DNA from 2 places in the Massilia sp. WG5 genome. Region 2 is predicted to be linked to the other one. Evidence: riboswitches for the same ligand, from Rfam matches in the RefSeq annotation. Region 2 holds a riboswitch; the other holds the start of a gene.
What was found. A riboswitch is a leader RNA that binds a small molecule or an ion and turns the genes downstream of it on or off. The one in region 2 is predicted to bind thiamine pyrophosphate.

Region 1: linked by a shared signal. The riboswitch ahead of thiC (phosphomethylpyrimidine synthase ThiC) and the one ahead of AM586_RS06890 (TonB-dependent siderophore receptor) in region 2 are both predicted to bind thiamine pyrophosphate.

Annotation. Positions count from the first base shown of each region.
Region 1 is NZ_CP012640.2:3,943,738-3,953,751, forward strand. It holds gene AM586_RS17615 (GntR family transcriptional regulator) at 1-469, shown strand, start outside; gene AM586_RS17620 (porin family protein) at 473-1,021, opposite strand; gene AM586_RS17625 (PhoX family phosphatase) at 1,408-3,399, shown strand; gene thiE (thiamine phosphate synthase) at 3,543-4,151, opposite strand; gene AM586_RS17635 (hydroxymethylpyrimidine/phosphomethylpyrimidine kinase) at 4,155-4,898, opposite strand; gene AM586_RS17640 (thiazole synthase) at 4,910-5,728, opposite strand; gene thiS (sulfur carrier protein ThiS) at 5,745-5,957, opposite strand; gene thiC (phosphomethylpyrimidine synthase ThiC) at 5,969-7,861, opposite strand; TPP riboswitch at 7,934-8,034, opposite strand; gene AM586_RS17655 (hypothetical protein) at 8,165-8,668, shown strand; gene AM586_RS17660 (MOSC domain-containing protein) at 8,724-9,575, shown strand; gene AM586_RS17665 (diguanylate cyclase) at 9,655-10,014, shown strand, end outside.
Region 2 is NZ_CP012640.2:1,567,960-1,577,973, reverse strand. It holds gene AM586_RS06920 (ABC transporter permease) at 1-185, opposite strand, end outside; gene AM586_RS06915 (ABC transporter ATP-binding protein) at 175-873, opposite strand; gene AM586_RS06910 (efflux RND transporter periplasmic adaptor subunit) at 896-2,143, opposite strand; gene AM586_RS06905 (S9 family peptidase) at 2,290-4,245, opposite strand; gene pnuC (nicotinamide riboside transporter PnuC) at 4,413-5,015, shown strand; gene AM586_RS06895 (AAA family ATPase) at 5,012-5,533, shown strand; gene AM586_RS06890 (TonB-dependent siderophore receptor) at 5,543-7,741, opposite strand; TPP riboswitch at 7,835-7,940, opposite strand; gene AM586_RS06885 (hypothetical protein) at 8,000-8,572, opposite strand; gene AM586_RS06880 (iron-containing alcohol dehydrogenase) at 8,665-9,822, opposite strand; gene AM586_RS06875 (LysR family transcriptional regulator) at 9,879-10,014, opposite strand, start outside.

The DNA of each region.
Region 1 (10,014 bases), 2.4 Mb from region 2:
GGTGTCGACCGTGTCGCCGCACGAGATCGTGGAAATGTTCGAAGTGATGGCCGAGCTGGAGGCCATGTGTGCGCGCCTGGCGGCGCGGCGCATGTCGGCCGCCGAGCACGCCAAGCTGCTGGAGGCGCACCAGGCATGCAGCAGCGCCTACGAGGCGCGCGACCCGGACGAGTACTACTACCGCAACGAAGTCTTCCACCAGACGATCTTCGCGGGCAGCCATAACCACTTCCTGGCCGAACAGGCGCGCGCCCTGTCGCGCCGGCTCCGTCCCTACCGGCGCCTGCAGCTCAGGGTGCGCGACCGCATGCAGCACTCCTTCAGCGAGCACGATGCGGTGGTGAAGGCCATCATCGACGGCGATGGCCAGAAGGCCTCCGACCTGCTGCGCAGTCACGTGGCCGTGCAGGGTCAGCGTTTTACGGACCTGGTCGCCTCGCTGGAAGCGATCCACGCGGTGGCAGCCTGAAGCTTAGAAGTCGTATTTCAGGCCGAGCGTGAAGACGTCGGCCTTCGCGCCAAAGCTCTTCTTCTTGCCGAAGCGTTCATACTCGCCGGTCAGCGCAAGATTTCCGGCCAGCTTGACCTGCACGCCTGCGCCGGCATATACGCCGGTGTCATGCTCGCCCACCGCCCCGTAGTTGGACACGTAACTGCGTTCGCTGTACGCAAGGCCCAACTTGCCATAGGCCGCGACCTGCTGGTTCAAGGGCATCGTGTATTTGCCGGCGATATAGGAGCTGGAGCCCTTGGTGCGCCCATCGACATTGCCGTCGATGGTCGCAAAGTGGATGCCGACGCGGCCAAAGCGCGTAAAGCCGGCCTCGACCCCCAGGTTCTGGTCGAACTGGTAGCCGGCGAAGAGCTTGGCGTCCGCCTTCCAGGCGTCCACGACCCTGTTCTCGGCAGTCGCCACGCCGATGCCGACATAGGCATGGGGCGTCGCGTCGGCGCTGGTCTGGGCCTGGGCGGTGCTCACGGCAAGCAAGCCGGCAAGCAATGCAAACATCGTCTTTTTCATTCTTTTCTCCTTGGTTCTGGTTTTCAGGGTGGCGCGATGCACCGGCATCGCGACGGGAAAAAGATATCAGCTTGTTTCTTTTTAATAACTGTCTTAATAGTAAGAAACTGTGACCGATGTGCATATAAATGACCGAAAAGTCATATATGCATGCAAACCGGTATTGAAGAAAGAGCGGCGTTGGAGCACGGAAGAAGGAACTTGCCGGGAGATGAAAGAACGCTGCTTGTTACTAATCGTTACAAGTTTCAAAAACCCGATGACGGTACGCGGCAAGTACTCGGCCGGCTTTTTCATGCGGACATTAAATTTCTGTCATGTGCTTGACATATGTCTCAACTAATCTCGTCAGCATTCCCACTGACCTGATCCTGGAGTGTTGACGTATGAATCCGACTACCGACCTGTCCCGCCGCCGTCTGCTGCGCCTGCTGGGCGCGACGCCCATGCTGCCGATCGGCGCCGGTACCGTGGGGGCCATGCTGGCCGGCTGCGGCGGCGGTGACGACAGCCCGGCGAGCACTGCGCCGACCCCGCCGGCCCAGACCACGCCGCCGGTCACCCTGTCGAGCGTGTCCTTCGGTTCGATGAACGCACCGACCCTGAGCGACGCCGCGGCGATGGCCACCACCTCGGTCGGCTCGACCATGAGCGTCAGCTTCAGCGACAGCAGCAAGCTCGATTTCAAGCTGTCCTACAAACCCTTCTTCATCACCGGCGACCTGGTCCCGAACGGCAACGGCGGCACCATCCTGGCCGGCGGCTACTACGACATCAATAACAAGCCGATCATCGACACCACCGTGGCCGGATCGGCGCGCCAGTTCTTCTCGGATTCGCCGGACGGCACTTCACTGCTGACGGTCCCGAACGCGAAAGTGACGGGGGTGAAGGGCAATACCGTGTTCGCCGTGGTCCAGTTCGAGTACACCACCTGGGCCCAGGACGGCAAGACCGACATGTACGGCAAGCTGCCGTCGCCGATCGCCGTGCTGACCCTGGACCAGGATCCCGCCAACGGCAAGCTGAGCCTGGTGAAGTACCACAACGTCGACACCTCCGGCGTGAACGGCCTGTGGATCACCTGCGGCGCCAGCCTGTCGCCGTGGGGCACCCACCTGTCGAGCGAAGAGTACGAACCGAACGCCTTCACCGCGGCGACCGACGCGCAGTTCAAGGGCTTCAGCAAGAACCTGTACGGCGACGAGACCAGGGCGAATCCGTACAACTACGGCCACCTGCCGGAAGTCACCGTCAACGCCGACGGCACCGGCAGCATCAAGAAGCACTACTGCATGGGCCGCATCTCGCACGAACTGGTGCAGGTGCTCGGTGACAACCGCACCGTGATCATGGGCGACGACGCCACCAACAGCGGCTACTTCGTGTTCGTGGCCGACAAGGAGAAGGACCTGTCGAGCGGCACCCTGTACGTGGCCAAGGTCGGCGCCGGCTTCTCGCTGGACCCGGCCGCCGCCGCCGCGCCGCTCACCTGGATCAGGCTGGGCTCCGCCACCAGCGACGAGATCCGCTCGCTGGCCGCTTCGCTCAAAGCCACCGACATCATGGACGTCAAGAGCGCCGATCCGCAGGACGCCACCTACACCAGGGTCGCCGCCAACGGCCGCACCGAGTGGCTGAAGCTCAAGCCGGGCATGGAAAAGGCCGCCGCCTTCCTCGAGACCCACCGCTACGCCGCGCTGGTCGGCGCCTCGATGGGCTTCACCAAGATGGAAGGCACTACCGTCAACCTGAAGGACAAGGTCGCCTACTCGGCGCTGCAGAACTGCCAGAGCTCGATGGTGGCCGGTAACGCCCTGAACGTGCCGGGCAACGGCATCTCGATCCCGAAGGCGATCAACGCCGGCGCGGTCATGATGCTGAGCCTGAAGGGCGGCCAGAAGGACACGGCCGGCAATGCCATCAACAGCGAGTGGATGCCGGCCGATACCAAGGCCCTGTTCGTGGGCGAGGACATCGCCGCCGACGCGCTGGGCAATACCGCCAACCCGAACAAGGTGGGCAACCCGGACAACCTGAAGTTCTCCGAAAAGATGCGCACCCTGTTCATCGGCGAGGACAGCAGCCAGCACGTCAACAACTTCCTGTGGGCCTACAACGTCGACACCAGGCAGCTCTCGCGCCTGCTGTCGGTGCCGGCCGGCGGCGAATCGACCGGCCTGCATGCGGTCGACGACATCAACGGCTGGACCTACATCATGAGCAACTTCCAGCACCCGGGCGACTGGGGAAGCATCCACACCGGCGTGAAGACCACGCTGGATCCGCTGATCCGTGCGAACTACAAGGACAAGTTCGGTGCGGCGGTGGGTTACCTGACGGGTGAGCTGACGCAGTTCAAGCTGGCGAAGGCCTGAGTTTCAGATACGTTGTCCCCGCGCAGGCGGGGATCCAAGTTTGCATGCGCTGTCGAGATGCGGGCAAAACTTGGACCCCCGCCTTCGCGGGGGCGACGGTGTAGAAGGCCGGGGGCGACGGTGTAAAAGCGCGGGAACGACGCTTATCGGAACAGCTGCGTGAACTCACGCGCCGCCTCATACGGCTCCGGCGCCAGGTACACGCTGCTGATCGCCGCCACCATATCCGCTCCCAGGCCCACCAGCGGCTTCGCATTCTCCGCCGTCATCCCGCCGATCGCCACCGCCGGCACCCGCAGCAGCGCTTTCGCCCGGGCGACGATCGCCAGGGGCGTACTCACCTCGTACACCTTTACCTTCGACGGATAGAAGCCGCCGAAGGCCACATAGCTCGCCCCCGCATCCTGGGCCGCCTGCGCCAGCTCGAAGCGGCCGTAGCAGGAGGCGCCGACGATCCTGTCCGGGCCCAGCGCCGCGCGCACCGCGGCCACCGGCGCGTCCAGGCCGCCGACGTGCACGCCGTCCGCGTCCAGCCGCAGGCACAAGTCGACGTGGTCGTTGATGACCAGCGGCGTCCCGTGCCGGCGGCACAGGGCGAGCAGGGCGGCGGCCTGTTCTTCGCGCAGGGCCTCATCGGCCGTCTTGTTGCGGTACTGGACCAGCGCCGCGCCGGCGTCCAGCGCGCGGCCCGTCACGTCCAGCAGGCGCCCGGTGTCGTCCCAGTCGGGCGTTACCAGATACAGTCCTCTCATCATTCATGCTCCCCGATGTTCGATACGGCGCGGAATGCGCTGGCCGGCGGCGATCGCATAGGAATCCGCCAGCGCCTGGTTGCAGCAGCGCTGGGCGCGTTCGAGCGCCTGCTCCATCGCGTCGCCCAGCGCCAGGCGGGCGGCCAGGCTGGACGCCAGCGTGCAGCCGCTGCCGTGGAATTCGCCGGGCAGGCGCGGCCAGCGCCATTCGCGCACACCCTCGCGGCTGTGCCAGCGGTTGACGACTTCGTCGCCATCGCCATGCCCGCCGGTGACCAGCAGGTGCGGGCAGGAGACCGGATCGAGCGCCGCCGCCTCCGGCTGGTTGGGCGTGAGCACCGTCGCCAGCGCCAGCAGCGGCGCCAGTGCCGCCAGCGCATCGCCGCGCGCGAGCGGGTCGCCGTGGCCGCTGGCCAGCACCGGGTCGAGCACCACCGGCAGCGCCGGCCGGCGCTCGCGCAGCGCCAGGACGATGCCGGCGATCGCCCCGGCATTCGCCAGGCTGCCCGGAATGCCCAGCTTGACCGCGCGGATCGGCATGCTGTCGAGCAGCACCGCAGCCTGGCGCACCAGCAGGCCGGCGTCCACCGGCGCCACCTCGTGCACGCGCTCGTTGTCCTGGACCGTCAGCGCGGTCACGATGGGCAGCGCGTGCGCGCCCTGGGCGGCGATCGCCTCGATGTCGGCCTGGATGCCGGCCCCGCCCGAGGGATCGAGGCCGGAAAACACCAGTACGCAAGGGCGCATCGTATGCAGCGTCACTGAGCAGCTCCGCCGAGCCGTCCCGCCATCGGCGACGAGGGCGACGCCGCGAAGCGCCGCGGCATCCGTCCCGCCAGCCAGGCTTCCCGGCCGGATTCCACCGCAAGCCGCATCGCGCGCGCCATGCGCACCGGATCACGCGCGAGTGCGATGGCGCTGTTCATCAGGACGCCGTCGCAGCCCAGCTCCATCGCCACCGCCGCATCCGAGGCCGTGCCGACGCCGGCGTCGACCAGCACCGGCACCCTGGCCTGTTCGATGATCAGCGACAGGTTCCACGGATTCAGGATGCCCATGCCGGAGCCGATCAGGGAGGCCAGCGGCATCACGGCCACGCAGCCGATTTCTTCCAGCATCCTGGCCTGGATCGGATCGTCGCTGCAGTAGACCATCACGTCGAAGCCGTCGCGCACCAGTTCCTCGGCGGCGCGCAGGGTCTCGGGCATGTTCGGGAACAGGGTTTTCTCGTCGCCCAGCACCTCGAGTTTCACCAGTTTGTGCCCGTCCAGCAGCTCGCGCGCCAGCTGCAGGGTATAGACCGCATCCTTCGCGGTGTAGCAGCCGGCCGTGTTGGGCAGGATGGTGTAGCGCGAGGGCGGCACCACGTCGAGCAGGTTCGGCGCGTGCGGATCCTGGCCGATGTTCACGCGGCGGATCGCCACCGTGATGATTTCCGCGCCGGCGGCCACGGTCGCGTCGCGGGTCTGTTCCAGGTCGCGGTACTTGCCGCTGCCGACCAGCAGGCGCGAGCGGTATTCCTTGCCGGCGATGACGAGAGGTTTGTCGCGCATTTCATTCATGTTCAAGTCGTTCATGTCTTTTCCAATGTGTTCAACCGCCGCCGATCGCGCGCACCACGTCGACCCGGTCGCGCGGCGCCAGTACGGTCTCAGGCCAGCGCTCGCGCGGCACCACGCGGCGGTTCACGGCCAGCGCCAGCGCCTGGCCGGCCAGGCCGAGTGCGTCGACCAGCGCGTGCAGGGTGGCTGCCTCGAGCCGCGCCGCATCCAGTACATACGGCGCGCCGTTCAGTTCGAGTTCGATCTGCGGCACGATCACTCCTTGTGCTCATTTTCCCGATTAGGCTCGGCGCTCCAGCGCATGAACTCGACCGCCTTTTCCTGCATGCCGCCGGCCGCGTAGTCGCGCACTTCCTGGGTGATCTTCATCGAGCAGAAGTGCGGCCCGCACATCGAGCAGAAGTGGGCGACCTTGGCGGAGTCCTTCGGCAGCGTCTCGTCGTGGAAAGCGCGCGCCTTGTCCGGATCGAGGCCGAGGTTGAACTGGTCTTCCCAGCGGAATTCGAAGCGCGCTTTCGACAGGGCGTTGTCGCGGATCTGCGCGCCCGGATGGCCCTTGCCCAGGTCCGCCGCATGCGCCGCGATCTTGTAGGTGATGATGCCGTCCTTGACGTCGTCCTTGTCGGGCAGGCCCAGGTGCTCCTTCGGCGTCACATAGCACAGCATGGCGGTGCCGTACCAGCCGATGTTGGCGGCGCCGATGCCGGAGGTGATGTGGTCGTAGCCCGGCGCGATGTCGGTGGTCAGCGGGCCCAGGGTGTAGAAGGGCGCCTCGTGGCATTGCGCGAGCTGCAGGTCCATGTTCTCCTTGATCAGGTGCAGCGGCACGTGGCCCGGGCCCTCGATCATGGTCTGCACGTCGTGCTTCCAGGCGAGCTGCGTGAGTTCGCCGAGGGTGCGCAGCTCGGCCAGCTGAGCTTCGTCGTTGGCGTCGTAGATCGAGCCGGGGCGCAGGCCGTCGCCGAGGCTGAAGGCGACGTCGTAGGCCTTCATGATCTCGCAGATCTCCTCGAAGTGCGTGTACAGGAAGGATTCCTTGTGGTGGGCCAGGCACCACTTGGCCATGATCGAGCCGCCGCGCGAAACGATGCCGGTGAGCCGGTTCGCCGTCATCGGAATGAAGGGCAGGCGCACGCCGGCGTGGATGGTGAAGTAGTCGACACCCTGCTCGGCCTGTTCGATCAGGGTGTCGCGGTAGATCTCCCAGCTCAGTTCTTCGGCCTTGCCGTTGACCTTTTCCAGCGCCTGGTAGAGCGGCACGGTGCCGATCGGGACCGGGCTGTTCCGGATGATCCATTCGCGCGTCTCGTGGATATGCTTGCCGGTCGAGAGGTCCATCACCGTGTCGCCGCCCCAGCGGATGGCCCAGGTCATCTTCTCGACTTCCTCGCCGATGGACGAGGTGACGGCCGAGTTGCCGATGTTGGCGTTGATCTTCACGAGGAAGTTGCGGCCGATGATCATCGGCTCCGATTCCGGGTGGTTGATGTTGGCCGGCAGGATGGCGCGTCCGCGGGCGATTTCGTCACGCACGAATTCAGGCGTGATCTCGGCCGGGATCGCGGCGCCGAAGGACTGGCCCGGATGCTGGCGTCCCAGCAGCGCCGCCATTTTCTTCCCGGTGGGGCCGGCCGCTTCGAGGTTTTGCAGGTATTCCTGGCGCCGCAGGTTTTCGCGGATCGCGACGAATTCCATTTCGGGTGTGACGATACCCTGGCGCGCATAGTGCATCTGCGTGACGTTGCGGCCGGCGGCGGCGCGGCGCGGCTTGCGCTGCAGGTCGAAGCGCAGCTCGGCCAGCTTCGGGTCCTTCAAACGGTCCTGGCCGTAGCTCGAGGAAGGGCCGGCCAGTTCGACGGTGTCGCCGCGCTCGCGGATCCAGGCGCTGCGCGGGCAGGGCAGGCCGGAGCGGATGTCGATGCGCACGTCCGGGTCGGTGTACGGCCCGGAGGTATCGTAGACCCAGACCGGCGGATTCGGCTCGGCGCCGAACGAGGCCGGCGTGGGGGACTGGTGGATTTCGCGCATCGGCACCCGGATGTCGGGACGCGAGCCGGCCACATGGACCTTGCGTGAATTGGGAAGCGGCGTCACGGCCGCGGCATCGACCGTGGCGCTGGCGGACAGGAATTTTGGATCGGCGTTCAAGTGCACTCCTTGTTGGCGACTGAAGATCGATCCAGCTCGGAGGAGTGCAAAGATACGTAGGCACGAGGGCATACGCGGACTCTGTAGCTTCCCTTCGCTGGCATTATCCAGATCAGGTTCGGAGGGTATTTCTCACCCGCGCGTTTGATGGCGCAGGACCCCTAGCGTTGTTGCCGGCTCATGAAGAGACGACGGGCGGAAGTGTACGTGGGTTTTGAAGCGATGGCAATCCGTGCGCTTCGTCCGTGACAAGGCAGGCATGTTGCCGGCGGTCGATCTGCTAAGCTTCCCGTAATGAGAAAGATGACGACCATTCGCGGCCTTGCGTTCGCCCTGCTGGCCCTGCATGCGGCGGTGTCGCAGGCCTGCTATTCGCCGCCCGCCGCCCAACTGATCGGTGTTGACGAACAACTCGCGCAGGCGAAAGACATCGCGCTCGCCCAGGTCATCGGCGCCACGCCCCTCGGCGGGAGGACGGTCGAATACCGGTTCCTGGTGCTGGAGCAGCTGGCCGGGCCGGCGCAAAACGTGTTCACGATGGTGGGCCGCGCCGCGACCCCTGCCGATCAGGACGGCAGCTTCGACAGTCACCGCGCCCCGGCCTTCTGGGCGCGTGGCGGCGGCCGCACGATGAACGAGGGCGACTGCGAAATCCACCCCGGTTTCGTTGTCGGCAATACCTACCTCGTGTTCCGCGGGTCGGCGCCGACCTGGCGCAGTTTCGAAAAAATCGACATGGCCGGCAGCATCGTCGACCACGACGACAAGTGGCTGGCCTACGTAATGGCCTACTTGCGAAAGTCCTGAAACTGCGGGAGTTTGGTGCGATACTATCCGGCCCGAAGTCGAAACAAGCCCGGCAATGCCCACCCTGTCCCAACTCTTCCTGTACCCGATCAAATCCTGCGCCGGCATCGCCGTCCAGGAAGCCACGCTGCTCGAATCCGGCCTGAGCGCGCAGGGCGTGCACGACCGCGAATGGATGCTGGTCACGGAAGCCGGCCAGTTCCTGACCCAGCGCGAGTTCCCGCGCATGGCGCTGATCCGGCCCACTCCCAGCGGCGACCAGCTGCGCGTGAGCAGCCCGGGCATGGCCGACCTGCTGCTGCCGCTCGCCTGGCAGGACGAGGCGCCGGCCTGCCGCGTGCAGATCTGGGACGACGTCGTCGGCGCGGCCGATTGCGGCGAGCAGGCGGCCGGCTGGTTCACCGAGGCGCTCGACACCCGCGAGCGGGTGCGCCTGGTGCGCTTCCGCCGCGACGTGGTGCGCCCGACCAGCGTCAAGTGGACCGGCGGCATACCCTCGCAGACGCGCTTCGCCGACGGCTACCCGCTGCTGCTGATCGGCCAGTCCTCGCTCGACGACCTGAGCCGCCGCCTGCGCGCGGCCGGCCGCGCGGCGCTGCCGATGGACCGCTTCCGGCCCAACCTGGTGGTAGCAAGCCTCGAAGCCTTCGAGGAGGACTACACGGCCTCGCTCAGCACCGGCGCGGCCGAGATCCGCCCCGTCAAACCCTGCGCACGCTGTCCGATTCCCGCCATCGACCAGGCCACCGGCGTGTCCGGCCCGGACCCGCTCGACATCCTGCAGACCTACCGCGCCAACCCGAAACTCGACGGCGCGGTCTGCATGGGCATGAACTGCATCGTCTCGGCGGGCGCCGGCAGCACCCTGCGCGTCGGCCAGGCGCTGGCGGCCGAACTGGCATTCTGACAACAGTTTCGTACAGTTTTCGATTTGCAACGCGGCCGAGTTGGCGTAATGTATGGACTAATTGCTGAAAGGAATGTCCATGCACGAGCAGCAGGGCGCCAGTGTGCGCGAACTGATGGCCGAGAACGCCGCGCTGCGCAGGCAGCTCGCCAGCCTGATCGACCAGGCGGAGAGCAACCACGCGATCATGATGCGCCACCAGGCCTTCGATCTCGATATCGTGAGTGCGGGCAGTTTCCAGGAACTGGTCGCCACCATCTTCCGCCAGCTGCCGATCGTCTCGAATCTCGACATCGTGACCCTGTCGCTGGTCGACACGGATGCCGACATCTTTACGGTGATGCACAAGCTGGGCGTGGACTTCGACGCCCTGCCCAACCTGCTGTTCCATGAACATGCCGGGGAGCTGGGTTTCGACCTCGCGCGCGGCCACCCGCCC
Region 2 (10,014 bases):
ATGAACACCTGCAGGAAACGCTCGCTCTTGCCTTCGACGCCAGTCGGATGGAAGGTCGTTTCGAGCAGGGCGGTGATCACCATCAGCACCACCAGCGTAAGCACGATGCAGGCCAGGTTGATCGCGGTGAACAGCTTGCGGCGCATGAAGACCTTCCAGGCGGTCAGCAGGTAGTTACGCAGCATGGGCGGGCTCCGGCGCATCGACAGCTGAATTGACCAGCTGGCCGTCGAACACCCGCACGATGCGGTGCGTGCGGCGCGCTTCCCGCTCGTCGTGGGTGACCATCACCACGGTCGTGCCCTCGAGGTTGAGTTTCAGGAGGATGTCCATGACTTCCTCGCCCATTTTGCTGTCCAGGTTGCCGGTCGGTTCGTCGGCCAGCAGCACCTTCGGCTGGCCGACGATGGCGCGCGCGATCGCCACCCGCTGCTGCTGGCCGCCCGAGAGCTGGTTTGGGTAGTGGTCCATGCGCGCGCCCAGGCCGACCTTTTCCAGCGCCTCTCTCGCCAGCCGGCGGCGTTCGGCGCCGCTGCCGCTGCGGTAGAGCAGGGGCAGCTCGACGTTGTCGATCACGCGCAGGTCCGGAATCAGGTGGAAGCTCTGGAAGATGAAGCCGAAGCTGCGGTTGCGCAGGGCGGCCAGCTGGCGGTCGCCGTAGCGCGTTATCGACGTGCCACCGACCTCCACGCTGCCCTGGCCGGGCCGGTCGAGTAACCCGATGATGTTCAGCAGCGTGCTCTTGCCGCAGCCGCTGGGACCCATCATGGCGACGAATTCGCCCTCGCGGACGTGCAGGTCGATGTCCTTCAGGGCCAGGGTCTCGACCTTGTCGGTGCGGTAGGTCTTGCTGACCTTGTGCAGTCTGATCATGTTGTTCTCCTTGTTCTCGATATCAATTCGTGATGCGGATGCTGTCCAGGTCCTTGAAGGCGCTGGTATCGGACACGATGAAACGGTCGCCGATGCGGGCCCCGCTCGCCACCTCGACCACCTTGCCGTCGCTGGCGCCGAGGGTCAGCGAGGTCTTGCGCGCGCCCTCCTCGCGCACCGCGAAGGCAGGCTGGCGGCCCTTGCCGTTGAAGGCGGCGCCGCTGTCGATCACCAGCACGCCGGCCTTGCGGTCGGTGACGATGTTGACGTCGACCCGCATCTTGTTGCGCAGGTGCTGGTTGTGCGGCTGTTCGAGATCGACCAGCAGCTTGATGGTGCCGTTCTGGACTTCGGGCAGGATGGTGTGCACGCGCCCGCCGAACCGCTCGCCGTTCTGCTCGACGCGCACTTCCTGGCCGGGCGCCAGCTGGCGCGCGTAAAAGTCGGAGACCGTCGCTTCGACCCGGTAGTTGTTCAGTTCCGACACGCGCGCCACCAGCTGGCCGGCGGCGACGCTGGCGCCTTCCTCCTCGACCAGCGAGGTCAGCATGCCGGAGAAGGGCGCCCGCACGCGGGTCTGCTCGAGCAGGCCTTCCTGCCGCGCGATCTGCTTCTGCAAGATCGCCTCCTGCAGGTTGGCGGCGGCGATGGCGCCGGCGGTGCCGCGCCGCGTGTCTTCGATCAGCTCGCGCTGCTGGCGCAGCTGGATCTCGTTGCGCTGCACGTTGAGTTCCGAGCTCAGCAGGTCCTGGCCCGACACCAGGCCGCTCTCGCGCAGCTTGCGGTTGCGCTCGCGCAGTGCGCGGCTGGACTGCAGGTCGATCTCCAGCAGTTCGATGGCGGACCTGGTCTGCTTGAGCTTCTGCTCCATCTCCTGGCGCAGCACGACGATGCGGTTTTCCTGCTGCGCGAGCTGCTCCTTCAGCGCTTCCAGGGCCAGGCGGATCTCGCGGTCGTCCAGTTCGAGCAGCAGCTCGCCCTGTTTCACCTGCTGCCCCGGCTTGGCGAGCACCCGCGCCACGCGGCTGGCGCCGGGACTGGACACGACTTCCTCGTGCACGGGAATGACGACGCCGGCGGCGCTGATGGTGTTGTCGACGTTGCCGCGCCGGACTTCGGCGATGACGAGCTCACTGGCCGACACGCTGGGACGCACGGCGCGGTTGATGCCCCAGGCCGCCGCGAAGAAGCCGGCGCACAGCAGGAGCCCGGTGGCGAGCCGGAAGTGGCGGCGGCGGCGGAGCAGGTGGATGCCGATGGCTTGGTCCATGACGGTGCTTGTTCTGAAGGAGTGGCGATGCATCCTTCATTGCAAGCACCGTGCCAGCACGCCGGCAGAGGGTGGAACGCGGTCCGGCCGCCCTCGCGCTGCCCGCGCGCGGGCAGCGGTGTCCGGATCCGGGCAGTCGGCGCCGCTCAGGGTCCCAGGTTCTTCGCCAGGAAGGCTTCGAGACGCTGGTAGTACTCGGTCACATTCGCGGTGTCGTAGAAGCCGTGGCTTTCGTTCGGCGCGAGGAACCACTCGGGCGGATGGCCGGCCTTGACCAGCGCCGCGCGCATCGCTTCCGCATGCGCGAGCGGGGCGCGCTTGTCCTTGCCGCCGTGGACCAGCAGCACCGGCGCCTTGATCTGCGCAGCCAGCGTCACCGGCGAGAACCGGTCCAGTTCCGCCTTGTCGCTGCCGATGAAGCGCTTGAGCTGGGCCTGGAAGCGCTTGTTGTTCTTCGCTTCCTCGGTCGTGGCCATCAGGTTCAGGTCGTACACGCCGGCGTAGCCGACCGCGCAGCGGAACAGGTCCGGCTCGCGCGCGGCCAGCATCAGGGCCGAGTAGCCGCCGAAGCTCGCGCCGACCACGCAGATCCGCTTCGGATCGACCAGCCCCTGCTTGATGGCCCACTTGACGCCATCGACCAGGTCGTCCTGGATCTTGCCGCCCCATTCACGGTAGCCGGCATGCATGAAGCCCGGGCCGCGCCCGTCCGAGCCGCGGAAGTTCACCTGCAGTACGGCGTAGCCGCGGCTGGCGAGGAACTGGGCGTCGGTGTCGAAGAACCAGTCGTCGGCAACGAAGTGCGGGCCGCCGTGCGGCACCAGCACCAGCGGCAGTTTCGTGCCCGCGGGGGCGCGCGGCGCGGTCATGAAACCGTACAGCGTATGGCCGTCGCGGCTGGGGAAGCTGATCGGCTGGCGTGCGGCCATCCGCTCCGGATCGATGCCTTCCATTGACGAGAACAGCAGGTCGGCCTTGCCGGTATTCTTGTTGAACAGGTAGTAGGAACCCGGATCGCGGTCGCTGGAGACGCCGAACAGCAGCAGCTTGCCGTCCTGGCTGAAGCTGTGGAAGCTGACCCAGCTGCCCGGGAACTGCTGGCTGAGCAGTTTATGCAGGCGCGCGTCTTCGCTGTCCTCGTCGAAGTAGACCGCATGGGGGACGCCGATGCCGGAGCGGGCGCCGAAGGGCAGGCCGTGCCCGGCGCCGTACAGCAGCCCCGTGGGCTCGGCGACGGGGTCGGAAAACAGGGTGGTGCGCTCGCCGGTCTGCAGGTTCTCCTTGATGAGCGATTCGGGCTCGCCCGACTTCGAGACCAGCGCCGCGAAGCGGGTGTCGTCGGCGGAGAAGGCGACCGGCGTGTAGCGGCGCTCCTTGATGTCGACCTTGTTCCAGGCGCCGCTGGCGTCGTTGCGCCGGAACAGCGCCGCGTAGTTTTCCTCGTCGCTGCCGTAGGCGAAGCGCGGTGTGCCGTCGTGCTGGAGCAGGAAGCCCAGGCCTGGCTCCGGCAGGGCGGCGAGGAGCTTGCGGATTGCGCTGCGCGCATCGATGTCGAACAGGAGCGTGCGGTCGGCCTCCCACAGGCGCGAGGTCACGAAGATGTGGTTGTCGTAGGCGCGCGCGACGTCCTCGATATAACCGTAGGCGTAGTCGTCGGCGTAGCGGTCGCCGCGCGAGGATTGCTTGAACATGCGGTAGCCGTGCAGGTATTCCTGCTTCTTGCCGTCGTAGTCGGTGGCCAGCAGTTCGCCGGTCGCCACCGGCTTTTCGCGCGAACCGAGCTCCTTGCCGCGCGAAATCACCAGGCGGCTGTTGCTCACCCAGCGGCAGTCGAGCGGCACCTCGAAGGCCGGCAGCCGGATCGCGCCTTCCACCTTCAGCTCGGGCAGCGAGTACACCATCACCACCGGCACCGGCCGTTCGCCGGACGGCATCCGCACCGTGATGGCGATGTGCCTGCCGTCCGGCGCCAGGCGCGGCAGCGCGTACTGGTCTTCGTTGACGAAGGCGGAAACCGGCACCGCCGGCGCGGGCGGCGCGGCGAGGGCGGGCAGGCGGGCCGCGAACAGGGCGGCGCACAGCAGGGCGGCAGTCAGGCGCATGGAGTCTCCGGTGATGCACGTGGCGGGAAACGAATAAGTATATCTGTGCGGTGGCTGCCAAAATCCTTGCTTTGTCACAGTGCTTGCGCTTGCGCATTCGCGCGCCAGCTTCGATAATCGACTGTTGACCTGATCTCCTGACCCGATTCCTTCCCCTTGCACAGCGCATGAACGACCCGCTCAGCTTCCTCGGCTTCCAGACCACGCCGCTGGAACTCATCTCATTCGTCCTCTCGGTCGCGACGGTGCTGCTGAACATCCGCCGCATCCACTGGGCCTGGCTGTTCGCGATCGTCTCGTCGGCGACCTACGGCATCGTGTTCTACAAGGCCCGCCTGTACGGCGACGCTGGCCTGCAGGGCGTGTTCATCGCCGCCTCGTTCTGGGGGTGGTACGAGTGGCTGCGAGGGAAAGGCGAAGACGACAGGCCTCTGGTGGTGACCCGCCTCGGCCGCGCCGGCTGGGGCTGGTCGCTGGCAGGATGGGCGCTTGGCTTTGTGCTGCTGTCCTGGTTCCTGCACGCCTATACCGACACCGACGTGCCGCACATGGACGGCTTCCTCACCGCCGGCAGCCTGCTCGGCACCTTGCTGGCGGCGCGCAAGAAGGTCGAGAACTGGCATGTGTGGATCGCGGTCGACGTGCTCTACGTCGGCCTGTACGTCTACAAGGGCCTGCACCTGACGGCGGTGCTGTACGCGGTGTTCGTGATCATGGCGGCGCTGGGTCTGCGCGCCTGGGCGCGCGCGGCGCGCGAGGGCGTGCGATGAAGCCGAAGCGGATTGCCATCCTGGGCGCCGAGTCGACCGGCAAGTCGACCCTGGCCCCGAGCCTGGCGGCGCGCTACGGCACGCTGTGGGTGCCGGAATACCTGCGCGAATTCGTCGAGACCCATCGGCGCGTGCCTTTCGAGGACGACCAGCCCGGCATCGCGCGCACCCAGCGCGCGCGCGAGGATGCGATGGCGGCGTCGCCGGACGCGCGGCGTTTCCTGTTCTGCGACACCACGCCGCTGGTGACCGCGGTCTACAGCCGCATCTACTGGGGCCGGGTGCCGCCCGAGCTGCTGCAGATGGAGGCCGCGCACGACTATGCGGCGACGCTGGTGGCGGGCCTCGACCTGCCCTGGGTGCCGGACGGCCTGCAGCGCGAATCGGAGGAGGTGAGGAAGCAGGTGCACGACTGCCTGCTGGGCGTGCTGCGCGAGCGGGGCATCCCGTTCACGCTGCTGGAAGGAGACCTGCCGCGGCGGATGCGGCAGGTGGAGGACCTGCTCGGTCCTCCCTGAACGCCGCGATCAGAAGTCGAACTGGCCCGACACGCGGAAGCTGCGCGGCGCGCCCGGCAGCAGGTAGCCGCCCAGCGCCGGCGTGACGTCGCGCCAGTAGAACTTGTCGAACAGGTTGTCGACGCGGGCGCGCAGCGTCACCTTCGTCGCGCCCAGGTTCGTCGCATAGGCGGCGCCCAGGCCGAACACGTGGTAGTCGGGGACGAACACGCGGTTCTCGACGTCGAAGGCTTTCTTGCCCGAGTACTGCCAGTTGGCGTCCAGCTTGAGGCCCGGCAGCTGCGGCACCGCGTACTCGACCCAGGCGGTCGACTTGAAGCTCGGGACGTCGGTGACGCGCTTGCCGTCGATGCCCGGGTCGCCGGTACCGTCCTGGCGCGTGTTCAGGGCCATCAGCGACAGGCCGGCCTGCAGGCCGGCGGCCAGTTTGCCATCCGCCGAGAGTTCGAAGCCGCGGTGGGTCTCGCGGCCGCCGCGCACATAGGGGTTGCGCTCGACCGGCTCGCCGTCGACGATTACCGTCACGGTATGGTTCGGGTCGGTGTACTCGAGGCCCTGGCGGATCTGGAACAGCGAGGCCGACAGGTTCAGGCCGCGTACGGAACCCTTGGCGCCGACTTCGAGCTGCTTCGAGCGGCCCGGTTCCAGCACCTGGTTCTCGTTCGCGGTTTCCATCGGCGCGACGCCGCCGTGCTGCAGGCCGTGGCTCACCGAGCCGTAGACGTTCCAGTCGCGGTTGATGTTGTAGACCAGGGCGACGCTCGGCAGCAGGAAGTGATCCTTGCTGTCCACGTAGCCGGCGGTGTGCACGACCGGGCGGTCTTCCTCGTAGTCGCTGCGCTTGGTCTGCACGTAGCGCAGGCCGCCGTGCAGGGTCAGCTGCGGGGCCAGGGTCACGATGTCCTGGGCGAACAGCGCGCTTTCCTGGTCGCTGCGGCGTTCGAACACCGGGCCGGTGGTGCGCGACGGATCGGCGGACGGCGAGACCAGCGGGTGCCACAGATTGCTGTAGCCGACGTAGTCGTAGACGTAGTCGCCAAAGCTGTCGTGGCGTTCCGCGTACGAGGCGCCGACCGTCAGCTGGTGGCGCAGCGCGCCGGTGGCGAAGCCGCCCTGCAGCATCGCCTGCAGGCCCCACGGGGTCTTGCGCTCGCCCACGCTCTGGTAATCGTAGACGTCGTAGTCGCCGTTCGAGCAGTAGCCCGGATAGAAGCCCGCGCCCTCGTTGCTGCAGCCGTAGGGGAAGGCGGTGTAGTCGTCGCGCTTGAACCAGTGCTTGTTGCCGGCGATGGTGGCGCGCCAGGAGTCCGCCAGCTTGTATTCGAAGCGCAGGCCGAGGTTGGTGTCGCGGGTGTCGACCGGACGGGTCCAGGGCTGGTCGTTCAACAGCATCCTGGCCGACACGCCGGTCGGCAGGACTTCATTGCGGATCAGCTGGAAGCCGGGCGCCGTGATTTGCGCCTTGTGCTGGTAGTCGAGGTCGAGCTGCAGCAGGGCGTCTGGCGTGATCTGCCAGTCGAAGGCGCCGGACACGAACTGGCGCTCGCCGTTCGCGCCGCGCACATAGGAGTGCAGGTCGGCGGCGGCCGCATTGATGCGGTAGCCGAAGCGGCGGTCGTCGAAGCGTCCGCCCAGGTCGACCGTGCCGTACAGGGTGCCGCGCTCGCTGACTTCGACCGTCGCCGAGCGCAGCGGGGTATTGGTCGGGCGCTTGGTCACGTAGTTGACGATGCCGCCCGGAGTGGCGACGCCGGCGGTGAGGCCGGCCAGGCCCTTCAGCACCTCGATGCGTTCCTTGTTCTCGAGCGGGATCTGGGTGTCGCCCGGGATTGCGAAGCCGTCCTTGCGATAGCTGTAGTTGTTGTCGAGGGCGAAGCCGCGGATCGCGAACTGCTCGGCATAGCCGACTGCGTTGTAGGCGTCGCTGACCGAAGCGTCGTAGCGCATGGCCTCGGTGGTCGAGCGGATCGACAGGTCCTGCATCTGCGTGCGGCCGATCGTGCTGATCGAGGCCGGCGTTTCCCACAGCGAGGATTCGGAGAAACCGCCGACGGCGGCGCGCTCCAGGCCGGCGCGCTCGCCGGTGACGACGACTTCGGCGACCGGCTGGCCGCCCGCTTGAGCGCTCTGTTCCTGCGCCTGGGCGTGATGGGAAAAGGCTTGCGCGATGGCGCAGGCCAGGATCGAATACTTCAGTTGTGCGTTCATGGGTTTGCTCGTCTTCGCGCGCCGCTTGGCGTCGCTGCTTTGTCAAAAGCCGGAGCCAACTGGGGAAGGGCAAACAGGAGTGGGAGCCGTCTCAGGCACCGTCTTGCGCTTTCCTTCGCTGGCATTATCCAGATCAGGTACGGAGGGTATCTCTCACCCGGCAGCGCAAAGTTTGCTGCCAGGACCCCTAGCGAAGGCGGGAGTGTAGCATGGATGCGTGCGGGCGTGGCGCTTCTGCCAACGCTGGCCGGACGTTCCTTAGACTCTTTGCGTAATGTGGGCTTCGCGCAACGGACGCCAGCCGAGGCGCTGTTCGATGGCGCGGCGGTAGGGCGTGTCGAGGTGGGCGGGGGTATGGCGGATGTAGCCTTCGGCGGCGGCGCGCTCGTCGCCGCGCAGGCTGTCGAGCCAGGCCACGGCCTCGAGCGCCGTCGGCGCGTGCCCGCTGCGGCCGGCAAACTTGGGCGGCAGCGCGGTCCAGACGGCGGCGTCGATGCCCTTGCGGCGCAGCCAGGCCGGAATCGCCGGGTCGACGCCCGCACCATCCACGGACGGCACGCTGCCGATCCAGTCCGGGCGGTTCGGGCTGATCTGTTCGCGTGTGCGCAGCATGGCGCGGGCCGTGTCCAGGTCACCGGTCGCCAGGTAGGCCCAGTAGGTCGGCAGCCGCCGCGCGCCTTCGCACAGCGCCAGGTTCAGCTCGGGAAAGTCGTCGCTGCGGCGCACGAATTCGAGCGGCAGCCGCGGGCCGTCAGGATGCCAGCCGGAGGCGAGTTTGAGGGGATGGGGCTTCCAGAGGAGGGAGCCCCAGGCGATGCAGACGATGTTCATGGGCTGTGCTATTTGACGAAATTGCGTGCCAGTCTAGCTTGCCAGCGGAAAGCGGGGAGCACGCCTGTGCCGCCCCCGGCGCCGTCCTTGCATCAGATGCAGCGTTCCAGCACCCGGCGGCTGACGTCCAGCGTGACCTCGCCGGTCTCGCCCAGCGCCGTCATGCCATGCGCCTCCAGCGCCTTCACGACGGCGGGCACGACATCCTTGCCGAGGCCGTAGCCGGACAGCCTGGTCGGCACGCCGACGGAACGGAAGAAGTCCTCGGTGCGGACGATCGCGGCCTCGATACGCGCATCCTCGTCGCCCTCCACCAGGTCCCACACGCGCGCCGCGTACTGCAATAACTTCGCCCGCTTGGCATCGCGGCGTTCGCGCAGCATGGCCGGCAGCACGATCGCGAGCGTCTGCGCGTGGTCGAGACCATACAGCGCGGTCAGTTCGTGGCCGATCATGTGGGTGGCCCAGTCCTGCGGCACGCCGGCGCCGATCAGGCCGTTCAGGGCCAGGGTCGCGGTCCACATCAGGTTGGCGCGGACATCGTAGTTTTCCGGCTCGGCCAGGGCTTTCGGGCCTTCCTCGACCAGGGTCTGCAGCAGGCCCTCGGCGAAGCGGTCCTGCACCTTCGCCTGCGCGGGCACGGTCATGTACTGCTCCATGATGTGCACGAAGGCGTCGACGATGCCGTTGCCGACCTGGCGCGCGGGCAGGGTATAGGTGCGGGTGGGGTCGAGGATGGCGAATTGCGGGAACACCAGGCGCGACATGAAGGCGAACTTTTCCTGCGTCGCCTTCCTGGTGATCACGCTGCCGGAGTTCATCTCGGAGCCGGTGGCCGGCAGGGTCAGCACGGCGCCGAAGGGCAGGGCCGCGCGCACGTTCTTCGCGTGCTGTTCCAGGATGGTCCAGGGATCGTCGTCCAGCATGGCGCCCGCGGCAACGAATTTGGTGCCGTCGATGACCGAGCCGCCGCCCACCGCGAGCAGGAAATCGATGTGCTCGCGCTTGACCAGGGCGATCGCCTCGACCAGGGTTTCGTAGCTGGGATTCGGCTCGATGCCGCCGAATTCGAACACGGCATGGCCGTCCAGCGCCGCCATCACGGCATCAAAGGTGCCGTTGGCGCGGATGCTGCCGCCGCCGTACAGCACCAGCACGCGCGCGCCGGCGGGCACCAGGCGCGCCAGGCGCTGGATCTGGCCTTCGCCGAACAGGATGCGGGTCGGATTGTGGAAGTCGAAGTTAAGCAAGATGAATCCCTGTCAGGTCGCAAAGATGCGATTATCGCGCATCGGAGCGGAGCGCGTCACAGCACTCCGGCCGGGCGCCTGCTTGAACGCAGCCGCATCTCGATGAGCTCCAGCATGCCCTGCGCGGCGTTCGACAATGGCCGTTCCCTGTGCTGCACGATCAGGATGGGACGGGCCACCACATCCGTGTCC